Regions from separate parts of the Alkaliphilus metalliredigens QYMF genome, predicted to be linked through region 3. Evidence: a T-box and tRNA genes for the amino acid it is inferred to sense, from the RefSeq annotation. Region 3 holds a T-box; the other regions hold tRNA genes.
What was found. A T-box is a leader RNA that pairs with one kind of tRNA and senses whether it is charged. The one in region 3 lies ahead of thrS (threonine--tRNA ligase), so its partner is inferred to be a tRNA-Thr.
Positions count from the first base shown of each region.

Region 1: it encodes a tRNA-Thr, which carries the amino acid that the T-box ahead of thrS (threonine--tRNA ligase) is inferred to sense. The anticodon was not compared.
Region 2: it encodes a tRNA-Thr, which carries the amino acid that the T-box ahead of thrS (threonine--tRNA ligase) is inferred to sense. The anticodon was not compared.

Region 1 is NC_009633.1:4,433,358-4,438,762, reverse strand. Features, by position in the region: rRNA gene AMET_RS21395 (23S ribosomal RNA) at 1-269, shown strand, start outside; rRNA gene rrf (5S ribosomal RNA) at 397-513, shown strand; tRNA gene AMET_RS21385 (tRNA-Met) at 582-657, shown strand; tRNA gene AMET_RS21380 (tRNA-Glu) at 664-738, shown strand; tRNA gene AMET_RS21375 (tRNA-Val) at 751-826, shown strand; tRNA gene AMET_RS21370 (tRNA-Asp) at 952-1,028, shown strand; tRNA gene AMET_RS21365 (tRNA-Thr) at 1,042-1,117, shown strand; tRNA gene AMET_RS21360 (tRNA-Gly) at 1,126-1,199, shown strand; tRNA gene AMET_RS21355 (tRNA-Arg) at 1,208-1,284, shown strand; tRNA gene AMET_RS21350 (tRNA-Gln) at 1,291-1,366, shown strand; tRNA gene AMET_RS21345 (tRNA-Lys) at 1,371-1,446, shown strand; tRNA gene AMET_RS21340 (tRNA-Ser) at 1,455-1,543, shown strand; tRNA gene AMET_RS21335 (tRNA-Ser) at 1,558-1,649, shown strand; tRNA gene AMET_RS21330 (tRNA-Pro) at 1,659-1,735, shown strand; tRNA gene AMET_RS21325 (tRNA-Ile) at 1,750-1,826, shown strand; tRNA gene AMET_RS21320 (tRNA-Trp) at 1,849-1,924, shown strand; tRNA gene AMET_RS21315 (tRNA-Pro) at 1,931-2,007, shown strand; tRNA gene AMET_RS21310 (tRNA-Ile) at 2,013-2,089, shown strand; tRNA gene AMET_RS21305 (tRNA-Phe) at 2,099-2,174, shown strand; tRNA gene AMET_RS21300 (tRNA-Met) at 2,252-2,327, shown strand; tRNA gene AMET_RS21295 (tRNA-Met) at 2,411-2,487, shown strand; tRNA gene AMET_RS21290 (tRNA-Asp) at 2,500-2,576, shown strand; tRNA gene AMET_RS21285 (tRNA-Thr) at 2,590-2,665, shown strand; tRNA gene AMET_RS21280 (tRNA-Gly) at 2,674-2,747, shown strand; rRNA gene AMET_RS21275 (16S ribosomal RNA) at 3,066-4,593, shown strand; rRNA gene AMET_RS21270 (23S ribosomal RNA) at 4,951-5,405, shown strand, end outside.
Region 2 is NC_009633.1:4,443,124-4,448,528, reverse strand. Features, by position in the region: rRNA gene AMET_RS21525 (23S ribosomal RNA) at 1-1,148, shown strand, start outside; rRNA gene rrf (5S ribosomal RNA) at 1,329-1,445, shown strand; tRNA gene AMET_RS21515 (tRNA-Asn) at 1,454-1,528, shown strand; tRNA gene AMET_RS21510 (tRNA-Leu) at 1,534-1,622, shown strand; tRNA gene AMET_RS21505 (tRNA-Met) at 1,637-1,712, shown strand; tRNA gene AMET_RS21500 (tRNA-Glu) at 1,719-1,793, shown strand; tRNA gene AMET_RS21495 (tRNA-Val) at 1,806-1,881, shown strand; tRNA gene AMET_RS21490 (tRNA-Asp) at 2,007-2,083, shown strand; tRNA gene AMET_RS21485 (tRNA-Thr) at 2,097-2,172, shown strand; tRNA gene AMET_RS21480 (tRNA-Tyr) at 2,185-2,269, shown strand; tRNA gene AMET_RS21475 (tRNA-Leu) at 2,354-2,436, shown strand; tRNA gene AMET_RS21470 (tRNA-Gly) at 2,464-2,538, shown strand; tRNA gene AMET_RS21465 (tRNA-Lys) at 2,543-2,618, shown strand; tRNA gene AMET_RS21460 (tRNA-Ser) at 2,627-2,715, shown strand; tRNA gene AMET_RS21455 (tRNA-Ser) at 2,730-2,821, shown strand; tRNA gene AMET_RS21450 (tRNA-Pro) at 2,831-2,907, shown strand; tRNA gene AMET_RS21445 (tRNA-Ile) at 2,922-2,998, shown strand; tRNA gene AMET_RS21440 (tRNA-Trp) at 3,021-3,096, shown strand; tRNA gene AMET_RS21435 (tRNA-Pro) at 3,103-3,179, shown strand; tRNA gene AMET_RS21430 (tRNA-Ile) at 3,185-3,261, shown strand; tRNA gene AMET_RS21425 (tRNA-Phe) at 3,271-3,346, shown strand; tRNA gene AMET_RS21420 (tRNA-Met) at 3,424-3,499, shown strand; tRNA gene AMET_RS21415 (tRNA-Met) at 3,583-3,659, shown strand; tRNA gene AMET_RS21410 (tRNA-Gly) at 3,696-3,769, shown strand; gene AMET_RS21405 (potassium channel family protein) at 3,905-4,723, opposite strand; rRNA gene AMET_RS21400 (16S ribosomal RNA) at 5,316-5,405, shown strand, end outside.
Region 3 is NC_009633.1:1,715,503-1,720,907, forward strand. Features, by position in the region: tRNA gene AMET_RS08050 (tRNA-Cys) at 1-50, shown strand, start outside; gene ytxC (putative sporulation protein YtxC) at 296-1,207, shown strand; gene AMET_RS08060 (DUF445 domain-containing protein) at 1,534-2,136, shown strand; T-box leader at 2,275-2,492, shown strand; gene thrS (threonine--tRNA ligase) at 2,583-4,487, shown strand; gene AMET_RS08070 (ATP-dependent metallopeptidase FtsH/Yme1/Tma family protein) at 4,545-5,405, opposite strand, start outside.

The DNA of each region.
Region 1 (5,405 bases), 2.2 Mb from region 3:
GAAATTTGAGAGGAGCTGTCCTTAGTACGAGAGGACCGGGATGGACATACCTCTGGTGTACCAGTTGTTCTGCCAAGAGCATCGCTGGGTAGCTACGTATGGAAGGGATAAGTGCTGAAGGCATCTAAGCACGAAGCCCCCCTCAAGATAAGATTTCCCATCTCGAAAGAGAGTAAGACCCCAGGAAGACTACCTGGTTGATAGGTTGGAGGTGTAAGTGCAGTAATGTACTCAGCTGACCAATACTAATAGGTCGAGGACTTGACCAAAAGAAATATCCATAACATTGTGTAGTTTTGAGAGTGCATATCTCTCATTTAATTTGAGCACTTGAAATTTTAAAGTGATACTTTAAAATTGAGTGCGATATGAAGCGCTGCGATAGCAGTAGCGTAATTTCGTGACTATAGCGAAGGGGTCACACCTGTTCCCATCCCGAACACAGAAGTTAAGCCCTTCAGCGCTGATGGTACTTGGCGGGCAGCTGCCTGGGAGAGTAGGTCGTCGCGATATGAAAAAAATCAACAAAGTTGAGAACTACAATTTTACCTAATTTTAAATTGGGTAAAATTGTAGACTAACGCGGGGTGGAGCAACTGGTAGCTCGTCGGGCTCATAACCCGAAGGTCGTAGGTTCGAATCCTGCCCCCGCAACCATTACATGGCCCCTTGGTCAAGCGGTCAAGACACCGCCCTTTCACGGCGGTAACAGGGGTTCGATTCCCCTAGGGGTCACCATTTTAATTCCCAGGGCGCATAGCTCAGCTGGGAGAGCACCTGCCTTACAAGCAGGGGGTCACAGGTTCGAGCCCTGTTGCGCCCACCATTTATAACCTGACTCGATTTACGTTTGTAGTAAATCGGTAGTAGGTTAAACGCAACATTCGCACCAAATTTGCACGACCAAAAGGGAGTGAACAAATTTGTGATGCGAGACTGCGAAAATAACGCGGCCTGGTAGTTCAGTTGGTTAGAATGCCAGCCTGTCACGCTGGAGGTCGAGGGTTCGAGTCCCTTCCAGGTCGCCATTTAAAATAATAAGCTGGTGTAGCTCAATTGGCAGAGCAGCTGATTTGTAATCAGCAGGTCGCGGGTTCGAATCCCATCACCAGCTCCATAGTATATGCGGGTGTAGTTTAGTGGTAGAACTTCAGCCTTCCAAGCTGATCGCGAGGGTTCGATTCCCTCTACCCGCTCCAAATAAAATGTGCTCATAGCTCAGCTGGATAGAGCAACGGCCTTCTAAGCCGTAGGTCCGGGGTTCGAATCCCTGTGGGCACGCCACTTTCTTGGGATATAGCCAAGTCGGTAAGGCAACGGACTTTGACTCCGTCATCCGCAGGTTCGAGTCCTGCTATCCCAGCCATTTTGACCCATTAGCTCAGTCGGTAGAGCACCTGACTTTTAATCAGGGTGTCCCGCGTTCGAGTCGCGGATGGGTCACCATCAATTAAGGAGAGGTGTCCGAGCGGTTTAAGGAGCTAGTCTTGAAAACTAGTGATTCTGAAAGGGACCGTGGGTTCGAATCCCACCCTCTCCGCCATTAAAACAAAATATGGAGAAGTACTCAAGTAGGCTCAAGAGGACGGTTTGCTAAACCGTTAGGTCGTGTATGCGGCGCGCGGGTTCGAATCCCGCCTTCTCCGCCATTTTTTTAACCGGGTGTAGCGCAGTTTGGTAGCGCACATGGTTTGGGACCATGGGGTCGGGAGTTCGAATCTCTTCACCCGGACCAAATGAAAAAAATTGGGGCCTTTAGCTCAGTTGGTTAGAGCGTCCGGCTCATAACCGGCAGGTCCGGGGTTCGAATCCCTGAAGGCCCACCATATATATAATAAATAGAAGTACAGGGGTGTAGTTCAGTTGGTAGAACAGTGGTCTCCAAAACCACGTGTCGTGGGTTCAAATCCTGTCACCCCTGCCAATTCAACCGGGTGTAGCGCAGTTTGGTAGCGCACATGGTTTGGGACCATGGGGTCGGGAGTTCGAATCTCTTCACCCGGACCACAAGAGGGCTCATAGCTCAGCTGGTTAGAGCGCACGCCTGATAAGCGTGAGGTCGGTGGTTCGAGTCCACTTGAGCCCACCAATTAAATAAGCCCAGATAGCTCAGTCGGTAGAGCAGGGGACTGAAAATCCCCGTGTCGGTGGTTCGATTCCGCCTCTGGGCACCATCAAGTCTTTAGGTTTAATGAAATTCAGCGAAGCTGAGTACCACATCAAACTAAAGATTTGGAAAAATATAGCAAAACGCGGGGTGGAGCAACTGGTAGCTCGTCGGGCTCATAACCCGAAGGTTGTAGGTTCAAATCCTGCCTCCGCAACCAAAAAATTACGTTGTTGCTATCGCAACACTTCATGTTGCACTTAATTTTAAGCACTACTTAAAATTTCAAGTGCTCAAATATCTGGCGGCATAGCTCAGCTGGCTAGAGCGTTCGGTTCATACCCGAAAGGTCACAGGTTCGACTCCTGTTGCCGCTACCATTTACAAAACGCGGCCTGGTAGTTCAGTTGGTTAGAATGCCAGCCTGTCACGCTGGAGGTCGAGGGTTCGAGTCCCTTCCAGGTCGCCATTTAAAATAATAAGCTGGTGTAGCTCAATTGGCAGAGCAGCTGATTTGTAATCAGCAGGTCGCGGGTTCGAATCCCATCACCAGCTCCATAGTATATGCGGGTGTAGTTTAGTGGTAGAACTTCAGCCTTCCAAGCTGATCGCGAGGGTTCGATTCCCTCTACCCGCTCCATTTGAATTCCATATCCGTTTAAAATAAACGGTTTTTTTATGTCTAATTTTATTACAAGTTTCTTATGTAAATAGAAACAAAACAATAAAAAAGTATTGACATACCACAACAAAAATGATATATTGATTAAGTCGCCAAAACGCGACGGGTTATACCAAGCAAGTTAGAAATCAGGTCTTTGAAAACTAAACAGTATAGATGTAAGCCAGCATATAAGTAGATTACCAAAATCTAAGATTTTGTGTAAGTCACTTACTCGGCGTAAGCCGAGATACCATTTTAGTTAACTAGAATGGAACAAGAAATACCCAGAAATTTATATATAAGAGTTTGATCCTGGCTCAGGATGAACGCTGGCGGCGTGCCTAACACATGCAAGTCGAGCGGGTTAATCTGACGGAAGCCTTCGGGTGGAAGAAAGTGAAACTAGCGGCGGACGGGTGAGTAACGCGTGGGCAACCTACCTTGTACAGGGGGACAACAACGGGAAACCGTTGCTAATACCCCATAAAACCCTAGAGGGGCATCCCTTAAGGGTCAAAGAATTTCGGTACAAGATGGGCCCGCGTCTGATTAGCTAGTTGGTGAGGTAATGGCTCACCAAGGCGACGATCAGTAGCCGACCTGAGAGGGTGATCGGCCACACTGGAACTGAGACACGGTCCAGACTCCTACGGGAGGCAGCAGTGGGGAATATTGCACAATGGGCGAAAGCCTGATGCAGCAACGCCGCGTGAGCGATGAAGGCCTTCGGGTCGTAAAGCTCTGTCCTAGGGGAAGAATATTGACGGTACCCTAGGAGGAAGCCCCGGCTAACTACGTGCCAGCAGCCGCGGTAATACGTAGGGGGCAAGCGTTATCCGGAATCACTGGGCGTAAAGGGTGCGTAGGCGGTCTTGCAAGTCAGAGGTGAAAGGCTACGGCTCAACCGTAGTAAGCCTTTGAAACTGCAAGACTTGAGTATGGGAGAGGAAAGTGGAATTCCTAGTGTAGCGGTGAAATGCGTAGATATTAGGAGGAACACCAGTGGCGAAGGCGACTTTCTGGACCATTACTGACGCTGAGGCACGAAAGCGTGGGGAGCAAACAGGATTAGATACCCTGGTAGTCCACGCCGTAAACGATGAGTGCTAGGTGTTGGGGGTCGAACCTCAGTGCCGCAGCTAACGCATTAAGCACTCCGCCTGGGGAGTACGCTCGCAAGAGTGAAACTCAAAGGAATTGACGGGGACCCGCACAAGCAGCGGAGCATGTGGTTTAATTCGAAGCAACGCGAAGAACCTTACCTGGACTTGACATCCCTCGGACCACTCCTTAACCGGAGTCTTCCCTTCGGGGACTGAGGTGACAGGTGGTGCATGGTTGTCGTCAGCTCGTGTCGTGAGATGTTGGGTTAAGTCCCGCAACGAGCGCAACCCTTGTCTTTAGTTGCCAGCAGTTCGGCTGGGCACTCTAGAGAGACTGCCGGGGATAACTCGGAGGAAGGTGGGGATGACGTCAAATCATCATGCCCCTTATGTTCAGGGCTACACACGTGCTACAATGGCCGATACAACGGGCAGCGAAGGAGTAATCCGGAGCAAATCCTATAAAGTCGGTCCCAGTTCGGATTGTGGGCTGAAACTCGCCCACATGAAGCTGGAGTTGCTAGTAATCGCGAATCAGAATGTCGCGGTGAATGCGTTCCCGGGTCTTGTACACACCGCCCGTCACACCACGGGAGTCGGAAGCACCCGAAGTCAGCTATCTAACCGTAAGGAGGAAGCTGCCGAAGGTGAAGTCGATGACTGGGGTGAAGTCGTAACAAGGTAGCCGTATCGGAAGGTGCGGCTGGATCACCTCCTTTCTAAGGAGCAAAGGCGCATCTATACTGTTTGGTTTTGAGAGACCTAATCTCTCTAATGAAGTTAGACAAACGAAATCAACATTTCGGTTGTCTGCTTATGTTCTTTGAAAACTACACAATGTTATGTGAAACATGAAGCTATCAATTTGACGATTTCCTTGATTTGTTCAGGGAAACAAATCATCAAATTGCTAGCTAAGCGACTGACTCAAAATCGAAGATTTTGGTCATCTGCTTAAATAAATGCGAAATCAATAAACTATCAATTTGAAGATTATCTTGATTATTCAAGAAAGCTCAACAAGTTGTTAGCTGAGCGATTGACTCTAAATCTATGATTTGGGTCATGAGCGTAAAGGTCAAGTTATTAAGAGCAAAGGGCGGATGCCTTGGCACTAGGAGTCGATGAAGGACGTGGTAAGCTGCGATAAGCCTCGGGAAGCCGCAAGCAGGCATTGATCCGGGGATTTCCGAATGGGGAAACCCACTTGGGTTCATATCCAAGTATCTATTACTCAATTCATAGGTAATAGAAGACAGACCGGGGGAACTGAAACATCTAAGTACCCCGAGGAAGAGAAAGAAAATTCGATTCCCTCAGTAGCGGCGAGCGAAAGGGGAAGAGCCCAAACCGATGGGGTTTACTTCATCGGGGTTGTGGACACGGTCGTTAAGAAGAAGGTATTGTAGTAGAAGAGGGTTGGAAAGCCCCACCGGAGAAGGTAATAGTCCTGTATATCAAACAAGAAGATCTTTGACTGTGATCCAGAGTACCACGGGACACGTGAAACCCTGTGGGAAGCAGGGGGGAC
Region 2 (5,405 bases), 2.2 Mb from region 3:
GCAGAGAATAGGCCCAAGCGACTGTTTACCAAAAACATAGGTCTCTGCTAAGTCGAAAGACGAAGTATAGGGGCTGACGCCTGCCCGGTGCTGGAAGGTTAAGGGGACGTGTTAGCGCAAGCGAAGCACTGAACTTAAGCCCCAGTAAACGGCGGCCGTAACTATAACGGTCCTAAGGTAGCGAAATTCCTTGTCGGGTAAGTTCCGACCCGCACGAAAGGCGTAACGATTTGGGCACTGTCTCAACAATAGACCCGGTGAAATTGTAATACCAGTGAAGATGCTGGTTACCCGCGACAGGACGGAAAGACCCCGTGGAGCTTTACTGTAGCCTGACATTGGATTTTGGTACTATATGTACAGGATAGGTGGGAGACTTTGAAACTAGGACGCCAGTCTTGGTGGAGTCGACCTTGGGATACCACTCTTGTAGTACTGAAATTCTAACCATAGACCGTGAAACCGGTCTTGGGACACTGTCAGGTGGGCAGTTTGACTGGGGCGGTCGCCTCCCAAAAAGTAACGGAGGCGCCCAAAGGTTCCCTCAGCACGGTCGGAAATCGTGCGTAGAGTGCAAAGGCAAAAGGGAGCTTGATTGCGAGACATACAGGTCGAGCAAGGACGAAAGTCGGGCTTAGTGATCCGGTGGTTCCGAGTGGAAGGGCCATCGCTCAACGGATAAAAGCTACCCCGGGGATAACAGGCTTATCTCCCCCAAGAGTCCACATCGACGGGGAGGTTTGGCACCTCGATGTCGGCTCATCACATCCTGGGGCTGTAGTAGGTCCCAAGGGTTGGGCTGTTCGCCCATTAAAGTGGTACGCGAGCTGGGTTCAGAACGTCGTGAGACAGTTCGGTCCCTATCCGTCGCGGGCGCAGGAAATTTGAGAGGAGCTGTCCTTAGTACGAGAGGACCGGGATGGACATACCTCTGGTGTACCAGTTGTTCTGCCAAGAGCATCGCTGGGTAGCTACGTATGGAAGGGATAAGTGCTGAAGGCATCTAAGCACGAAGCCCCCCTCAAGATAAGATTTCCCATCTCGAAAGAGAGTAAGACCCCAGGAAGACTACCTGGTTGATAGGTTGGAGGTGTAAGTGCAGTAATGTACTCAGCTGACCAATACTAATAGGTCGAGGACTTGACCAAAAGAAATATCCATAACATTGTGTAGTTTTGAGAGAACTTAAGCAGCTGCCTGAAATCTATGATTTCATGGCAGTCGCTTAGTTAGAAACTTACGATTTTCTAACCTTGAATTAACTTCAAAGTAAAAGAAAGTCGAAAGTTTATAACTTCCTCTAAAAATACTTACTGAAGGTAAGTTAATATCGTGACTATAGCGAAGGGGTCACACCTGTTCCCATCCCGAACACAGAAGTTAAGCCCTTCAGCGCTGATGGTACTTGGCGGGCAGCTGCCTGGGAGAGTAGGTCGTCGCGATATTTTATTGTTCCTGGGTAGCTCAATGGTGGAGCATTCGGCTGTTAACCGACAGGTTGGAGGTTCGAGTCCTCTCCCAGGAGCCATATATGCCGAAGTGGCGGAACTGGCAGACGCACAGGACTTAAAATCCTGCGGTCCTTCAAGATCGTACCGGTTCGATTCCGGTCTTCGGCACCACTTTTTATTTACAACGCGGGGTGGAGCAACTGGTAGCTCGTCGGGCTCATAACCCGAAGGTCGTAGGTTCGAATCCTGCCCCCGCAACCATTACAAGGCCCCTTGGTCAAGCGGTCAAGACACCGCCCTTTCACGGCGGTAACAGGGGTTCGATTCCCCTAGGGGTCACCATTTTTATTCCCAGGGCGCATAGCTCAGCTGGGAGAGCACCTGCCTTACAAGCAGGGGGTCACAGGTTCGAGCCCTGTTGCGCCCACCATTTATAACCTAACTCGATTTACGTTTGTAGTAAATCGGTAGTAGGTTAAACGCAACATTCGCACCAAATTTGCACGACCAAAAGGGAGTGAACAAATTTGTGATGCGAGACTGCGAAAATAACGCGGCCTGGTAGTTCAGTTGGTTAGAATGCCAGCCTGTCACGCTGGAGGTCGAGGGTTCGAGTCCCTTCCAGGTCGCCATTTAAAATAATAAGCTGGTGTAGCTCAATTGGTAGAGCAGCTGATTTGTAATCAGCAGGTCGCGGGTTCGAATCCCATCACCAGCTCCATTTTCATAATCAGGAGGGGTTCCCGAGCGGCCAAAGGGGGCAGACTGTAAATCTGTTGTCAGCGACTTCGAAGGTTCGAATCCTTCTCCCTCCACCATTTAAATATAAGTAGATAACCCAAATCTATAATTGGGCGTTAGTCACTTAGTTAGCTGTACAGTAGCTAACATCCATTACAAATGCGGGTGTGGCGGAATTGGCAGACGCACTAGACTTAGGATCTAGCGGGCGACCGTGGGGGTTCAAGTCCCTCCACCCGCACCATTTTAAAACTAAATGAATAACAGATATGCGGAAGTGGCTCAGTGGTAGAGCATCGCCTTGCCAAGGCGAGGGTCGCGAGTTCAAATCTCGTCTTCCGCTCCATTTTGACCCATTAGCTCAGTCGGTAGAGCACCTGACTTTTAATCAGGGTGTCCCGCGTTCGAGTCGCGGATGGGTCACCATCAATTAAGGAGAGGTGTCCGAGCGGTTTAAGGAGCTAGTCTTGAAAACTAGTGATTCTGAAAGGGACCGTGGGTTCGAATCCCACCCTCTCCGCCATTAAAACAAAATATGGAGAAGTACTCAAGTAGGCTCAAGAGGACGGTTTGCTAAACCGTTAGGTCGTGTATGCGGCGCGCGGGTTCGAATCCCGCCTTCTCCGCCATTTTTTTAACCGGGTGTAGCGCAGTTTGGTAGCGCACATGGTTTGGGACCATGGGGTCGGGAGTTCGAATCTCTTCACCCGGACCAAATGAAAAAAATTGGGGCCTTTAGCTCAGTTGGTTAGAGCGTCCGGCTCATAACCGGCAGGTCCGGGGTTCGAATCCCTGAAGGCCCACCATATATATAATAAATAGAAGTACAGGGGTGTAGTTCAGTTGGTAGAACAGTGGTCTCCAAAACCACGTGTCGTGGGTTCAAATCCTGTCACCCCTGCCAATTCAACCGGGTGTAGCGCAGTTTGGTAGCGCACATGGTTTGGGACCATGGGGTCGGGAGTTCGAATCTCTTCACCCGGACCACAAGAGGGCTCATAGCTCAGCTGGTTAGAGCGCACGCCTGATAAGCGTGAGGTCGGTGGTTCGAGTCCACTTGAGCCCACCAATTAAATAAGCCCAGATAGCTCAGTCGGTAGAGCAGGGGACTGAAAATCCCCGTGTCGGTGGTTCGATTCCGCCTCTGGGCACCATCAAGTCTTTAGGTTTAATGAAATTCAGCGAAGCTGAGTACCACATCAAACTAAAGATTTGGAAAAATATAGCATAACGCGGGGTGGAGCAACTGGTAGCTCGTCGGGCTCATAACCCGAAGGTCGTAGGTTCGAATCCTGCCTCCGCAACCAAAAAATTACGTTGTTGCTATCGGATCACTTCATGTCGTACTCAATTTTAAGCACTATTTAAAATGATAAGTGCTCAAATATCTGGCGGCATAGCTCAGATGGCTAGAGCGTTCGGTTCATACCCGAAAGGTCACAGGTTCGACTCCTGTTGCCGCTACCATCTAAACAATGAACAATATGGATTATATAAAAATAAGCGGGTGTAGTTTAGTGGTAGAACTTCAGCCTTCCAAGCTGATCGCGAGGGTTCGATTCCCTCTACCCGCTCCATTATTTATTACATGTTGAATCTAACGATATAAAAAAGCTCTGTATTTTTATAATACAGAGCTTTTTTATATGGAAATGGTAATACTAATATCTAGTTTTAAACTACTTACCACAAAAAAATTGTTAAGGAATAAACTATAAATTTTTAAAATATTCAATTAAACTACTATCAGCATCGTAAGTCTGGTTAAAGTACTTCCAGTTAATTTTTGTTGGCTCATGATTATTCCATTGATATAGATGTACATAATCATCAATAAACACAATATCATTTTGGTTATAATACTGAGATGTAAAGATTGATTCATCTGAATCAACATCAGTAGCTATAATGGAAACTCTTAATAAAATACTTTCTTTATTGAAAACTGCGGATTTAAGATAGCCTAATAGTTTGTGATTATTTTTATCCAATAAATCAATATCCCAGTATAAAAGCTTTTCGAAAAAATGGTATTCTTCAGATAATTGAAACTTCTTCTTTCTGATATTATCTTCATAGGCAAAAATCTCTAACACTCTATTAATATTAACAAGAGCCCTCCCAGTATTACCGACTCTTACAGATAGATAAAATCGATTTCCTTTATATCGTATATGAATTTTATTTGATATTAGAACATCTTTGCGTCTTTTCACTAAATAATATAGAAATATACCAGTGAAAGTGGAATTTATGATTACACCAGAAAATCCTTGGAGTACAGTTAAAAATTTGCCCTGACCGTCGATAGGAATAAAATCTCCATAGCCTATTGTTAAATATGTAATTCCACTAAAATATAGAATGTCTGAGAATAGAACCTCATGATTAACCGCCCTTTCTTGATTTGCTAAACTTGAATCAATTATGGAATCATACAGATTATACAAATAGGCAAAAGAAATTATGTTGATACTTACTGTAACTATATAAATAACTAATAAAGTAAGTATTCTTTTAGGCTTACTCATCAACTCTTCCTCTCTGTGTATTATAATTTACTTATTAATGAAATACAGCATGTACTTTTCCTGGTCTATAAATGAAATAGGTTAATTGTATTTATTAGTATTGACACATAAGGTGAATTTTTATAGGGTTGACAGAATCTAATATAAGAAAAAAATTAGGAATACATGTTTTGTGAAAGAGAACAATTATATCATGAGGAGAGAGCTTGATTGTATACTTGAGATTTTAGTTTATAATAATTGAGAAGTTTAGTTAAATATTACCACATGATAGGTAGTTGACGGATAAACATATATATGGTATATTGATTAAGCTGTCAATGACAGTACAAGTTTTACATGAGTATCAAATAAAAAAATAAAAACCTATTGACATATGTCATCAAAAATGATATATTGATTAAGTCGCCAAAACGCGACGGGTTATACCAAGCAAGTTAGAAATCAGGTCTTTGAAAACTAAACAGTATAGATGTAAGCCAGCATATAAGTAGATTACCAAAATCTAAGATTTTGTGTAAGTCACTTACTCGGCGTAAGCCGAGATACCATTTTAGTTAACTAGAATGGAACAAGAAATACCCAGAAATTTATATATAAGAGTTTGATCCTGGCTCAGGATGAACGCTGGCGGCGTGCCTAACACATGCAAGTCGAGCGGGTTAATCTGACGGAAGCCTTC
Region 3 (5,405 bases):
GAGGTCTGCAAAACCTCTATTCCCCAGTTCAAATCTGGGTGCCGCCTCCATTAATTAATTAGCTGAGAATAACATATGAGCTACAATCCAGATGAATCTAATAGATTCATCTTTTTTAATTGCCAAAACATATCTATTAGACGTAGATTGGATCTAATTGAGAAAATTTTTTTAGGGTATATAATGAATAGCAATAGAGAATTGGGTTTATTTCAATTTAATGCTACTGGGCTCATAGAATATGATTATAGATAAAACATATACTACTAGTACAGCAGAAAGGAGTGATATCTATATGAATTTGCTGGCAATTTCAATGAGAGGAAGCGTCGAAAAATTACAATCAAACCTGTCGAAGCAAATTGAATCCTTCAAGGGAGAAGGAATTTTAATTAATGAAAAAGTGACCGAAGAAGGTCATCACCATATAATCCAATACAATGTTAATATTCAGAGCATTAAAAACTATCCGATTAGTGATTTTATTAATATATTTAAATATTGCACAGCTAACGCAATCAGCGAGTATATTTTAGGTTATGAAGAACCGCGGTTTATTGGTCGAATTATCTCTGAAGATTATGCTTACTTTGAAATCAAAGAGAAGCTAGAGCTACAGAAAAAAGCCTTTGACTTACTAGATGATGAAAGTAATACCTTATTATTATCAGAAGGTGAGTTTCGTAATCGGAAAACATTTATCTTGGAAAAAATTGTAGATTACTTTAATAACAATACGCAAATTGACTTAATGGGTTTTGTCACATTCAGATTGAAGGATTACTTGATGGAGCTAAATGAAGTGGTTGAAAGAGCTGCTGAAGACTTATTGGTTAATAAAGAATATAGTGAATTTATTAAGCTCTTGAAATATTTTGTAGATATTCAGGAGCCTAAGGTGGATTTAGTCCATGTGGTGCTGAATCGAGAAAATAGCTATGAGTTATATGATAAAAATAATAATGTGATTGAAAATGAATACTTAAAGGATGTGGCCACAGAAATTAAGGATCGAAACATTAATTATGAGGATATTCTCATTAGTTCATTGATCACAATTGCCCCAAGTGAAATTTTCATCCATCAGGTGTCCAATACAAAAAATCATGAGATGATTAAAACCATAGGTGGGATATTTATTGACAAGGTGAAAACGTGTGAGGGATGTGAGTGGTGCACCTTAAAGCTAGAGGTGAAAAAGGAATAAAAATTCGTCTTACGCTATCGCGACGACTCATGGCGCACTTAAATTTAAAACGAGCGTTGTTTTAAATTTCAAGTGCTTAAGAATTCGTCTGATGCTGTCGCATCGACTCATAGCGCACTTAAATTTAAAACGGGCGTTATTTTAAATTTCAAGTGCTTAAAAAACAAAGCCCTGGATTGAAAATCCAGGCTTTTATAGTATCGGGGACTATTCTATGTCGATCTTAGAAAGCAAATGATAGGAATACTGGAAAACTGGTGTTTTGACAAAAACAGTGATATAATTTTCAAAGATGTCTAACAAGCAACAAAAGATGAGGTGGAGAAATGGTTTTTTTGACTTTGGCTATTTTAGCTGGTATAGGAGCACTGATTGGATGGGTAACAAATCTATTGGCCGTTAAACTCTTATTTAGACCCTTCGAACCTGTGAGGATTCCTATCATTAATGTCAGTATTCAAGGGCTGATTCCTAAACGGAGGAGTGAAATTGCCAGAAGTATAGGAAAAACCGTCGAAGAGGAACTTTTATCAGTTGATGAAATACTCTATCGATTGATGGAAACCCAAGATAAAAAAGAGATATTACAGATATTGAAGATAAAAATACAGGCAATTGTGGAGGAACGACTTCCTTCCCTAATTCCTTCTGCTTTTAGAGGTATGATTGGGAAATATATCGAAGATGTAATTGAGCGAGAAGGGGAAACGATGTTAGCGGAAGTGATGGCAAGTGTGGTAAAAAAGGCAACGGAAAACATTAATATTGGTCAAATGGTTGAAGAAAAGGTGAATGACTTTGAATTAGAAGGACTAGAATCTATGGTATTAACCATTGCACAAAAAGAATTAAAACATATTGAGATATTAGGTGGCGTACTGGGATTTATGATTGGCTTATTTCAAGGAATAATTATTTTATTATTGTAAAAAATAATGTAGAATTACTTGACAAAAGAATGCAAAATCAATATAATTATGTAAATATACAATTTCATACAATGAAATTATATTGAGGCTTTTTGTAGAGGCTCATTGAATTTTAAAAACATAATAACTGATTTAAACGAAAAGGCGTTGAAGAGGAAAAGTAAGTTAAACCCAGTATTTAGAGAGGGCATGCCGTGGCTGAAAGCATATCCATATATGGATAACTGAAAACTACCTTGGAGCTGTTTCTTAGTAACCTTAGGTGAAAGGAAAAACGGTGACTCGTTATCGTCATTTGAGATGGATTACATATCAAATTAGGTGGAACCGCGGGAACTCAACCTCTCGTCCTATATACTTTTATAGGATGATGGGTTTTTTTTGTATCAATTTTTAAGGATGAATGTTGTCGATACTGAATATATGAAGGAGGAAAAAATATGGAAATGGTAAAAGTTGCATTAAAAGATGGTTCGGTACGAGAAGTAGAAAAAGGGACAAGTATTTTAGATGTTGCAAAGGAAATTAGCCAGGGATTAGCTAGAGTTGCAATAGGAGCAGAGCTGGATGGGAAAAAAATTGACTTATTCGCCCCAATAGAGGGGGATTGTCAGCTGAGTATCCTTAGATTTGAAGATGAAGGTGGAGAAGAGTTTTTAAGACACACCAGTGCCCATCTTCTTGCTCAAGCAGTATTGAGACTTTTCCCAAATACAAAATTAGCAATTGGTCCAGCCATTGATAATGGATTTTATTATGATTTTGATACAGAGCATAGATTTATACCAGAGGACTTAGAGAAAATCGAAGCAGAAATGCAAAAAATTGTTAAAGAAGATTTACATGTAGAGCGCTTTGAATTATCAAGAGATAAGGCAATCGAGCTTGTAAAGGAGCAAGGAGAAGACTACAAGTTAGAATTAATCCAAGATTTGCCTGAAGATGCGGTGATTTCATTTTACAAGCAAGGGGAATTTACAGACCTTTGTGCTGGACCCCATGTCTTGTCCACAGGTAAAATCAAAGCATTTAAACTACTCTCCATTGCTGGAGCCTATTGGCGTGGAGATGAAAAAAACAAAATGCTCCAAAGAATCTACGGGACATCCTTTACGAAGAAGGCGGATCTAGAGGCGCATTTAGAAAGATTAGAAGAAGCTAAAAAACGTGACCATCGAAAAATCGGTAAAGAATTAGACCTATTTAGTTTAAATGAAGAAGGACCTGGATTCCCATTTTTCCATCCAAATGGAATGATCGTCCGAAATGAGTTGGAAAACTTCTGGAGAAGAGAGCATACCAAGCGTGGGTATGAAGAAATCAAAACACCGATTATTTTGAATGAGCAGCTCTGGAAACAATCTGGACATTGGGATCATTATCAAGAAAACATGTATTTTACAAATATTGATGATGCAAATTATGCAGTGAAGCCCATGAATTGCCCAGGATCAATTTTAATGTATAAACGAAAAATGCATAGTTATCGAGATCTACCAATTAGAATGGGAGAGCTTGGTCTAGTCCATCGACATGAGCTATCTGGTGCATTGCACGGATTAATGCGTGTGAGATGCTTTACCCAAGACGATGCCCATATCTTTATGCTACCTGAGCAGATCAAAGATGAAATCCTTGGCGTTATGAATTTCGTAGATTATTTCTATAAGGTCTTCGGGTTTAAGTACCATATTGAATTATCAACAAGACCAAAGGACTCAATGGGAACCGACGAAGAGTGGGATTTAGCAATTAATTCTCTAAGAGAAGCGCTAGAGGAGAATAATGTAAAGTATAAACTCAATGAAGGAGACGGCGCCTTCTATGGTCCCAAAATTGACTTTCATTTAGAGGATGCCATTGGACGAACATGGCAGTGTGGAACAATACAATTGGACTTCCAGATGCCTCAGCGTTTTGACATCAATTATGTGGGAGCAGATGGAGAGAAACATAGACCGATTATGATTCACCGTGTTATTTTCGGAAGTATCGAAAGATTTATTGGTATTTTAATTGAGCATTATGCAGGTAAATTCCCCGCATGGCTGGCCCCGGTTCAAGCAAAGATTTTACCGATTACAGATAATCATTTAGAATATGCCAGAAAACTACAGCAGCAAATGCTTGAAAAGGATATTCGTGTAGTGATAGATGAGCGCAGTGAAAAAATTGGTTTCAAAATTAGAGAAGCCCGTTTGGAAAGAGTACCTTATATGCTTGTTATTGGAGATAAAGAAGTAGAATCAGAAACAGTCGCTGTCAGGGCAAGAGAAGAGGGCGAATTAGGTGCCGTTGATGCTTCAAAATTTATTGGAGATCTTGTAAAAGAAATTGCTGATAAGGCGTAAATAAAATAAAGTTGTTGCAAAAAAATAAAAAGCACTGGCAGTAGCCAGTGCTTTTTATTATACTGCTTCTAATTCTTCCTTGGTTTTAACTGGGGCTTGCTTGAAGTCTCCTAAGAGTTCCTCCAGCTCATCGCCATTTAATGTTTCTCGATCTAGCAATGCTTTGGCGATGTCATTTAATTGTTTTTCATAGGTTTTCAGTTGATGAATGGTTTTCTCAAAGCAACCTTTAACAATATGGTTCATCTCTTTATTTAAGTCATTACTCATGGCATGAATCATATTGGCTTCATTATAAACATAGCCTAAATCACTCATACCATAGTCACATACCATTTGCATCCCTAACTCAGTGGCTTTTTTTAAGTCATCCTTAGCACCTGTAGACAAATGATTGAAAATCAATTGTTCTGCAGCCCTGCCACCAAGCATCACCATGATTTTATGATAAAGCTCTTGCTGTGTATAGATATAGCGATCATCTTCAGGCATTTGGAGTACATAGCCCAGGGCCTGTCCCCGTGGAATAATAGATACTTTTTGTACCATGTCTGTTCCTAAAATTTTACCCACTAAGGCGTGTCCAGCCTCATGGAAGGCAACGATTTCCTTTTCTTTTTGAAGCACGGTGGGATTTCTGACTTGAAGTCCTGCGATCACTCGCTCGATGGCTTGATCAAAATGGTCTAAACTGATGACTTCAGCATCTTCCCGAACGGCGATAATGGCAGCTTCGTTAGAGATATTTGCTAAGTGGGCACCACTCATGCCATGGGTTTTTCGAGCTAAATTTTTGATTTCAATTTTGGGACAGAGGGGCTTGTTTTTCGTATGAACCTTTAGGATTTCTTCTCTGGCCCGTACATTTGGATTGCTAATATACATGTGACGGTCAAAGCGACCGGGACGTAGAAGCGC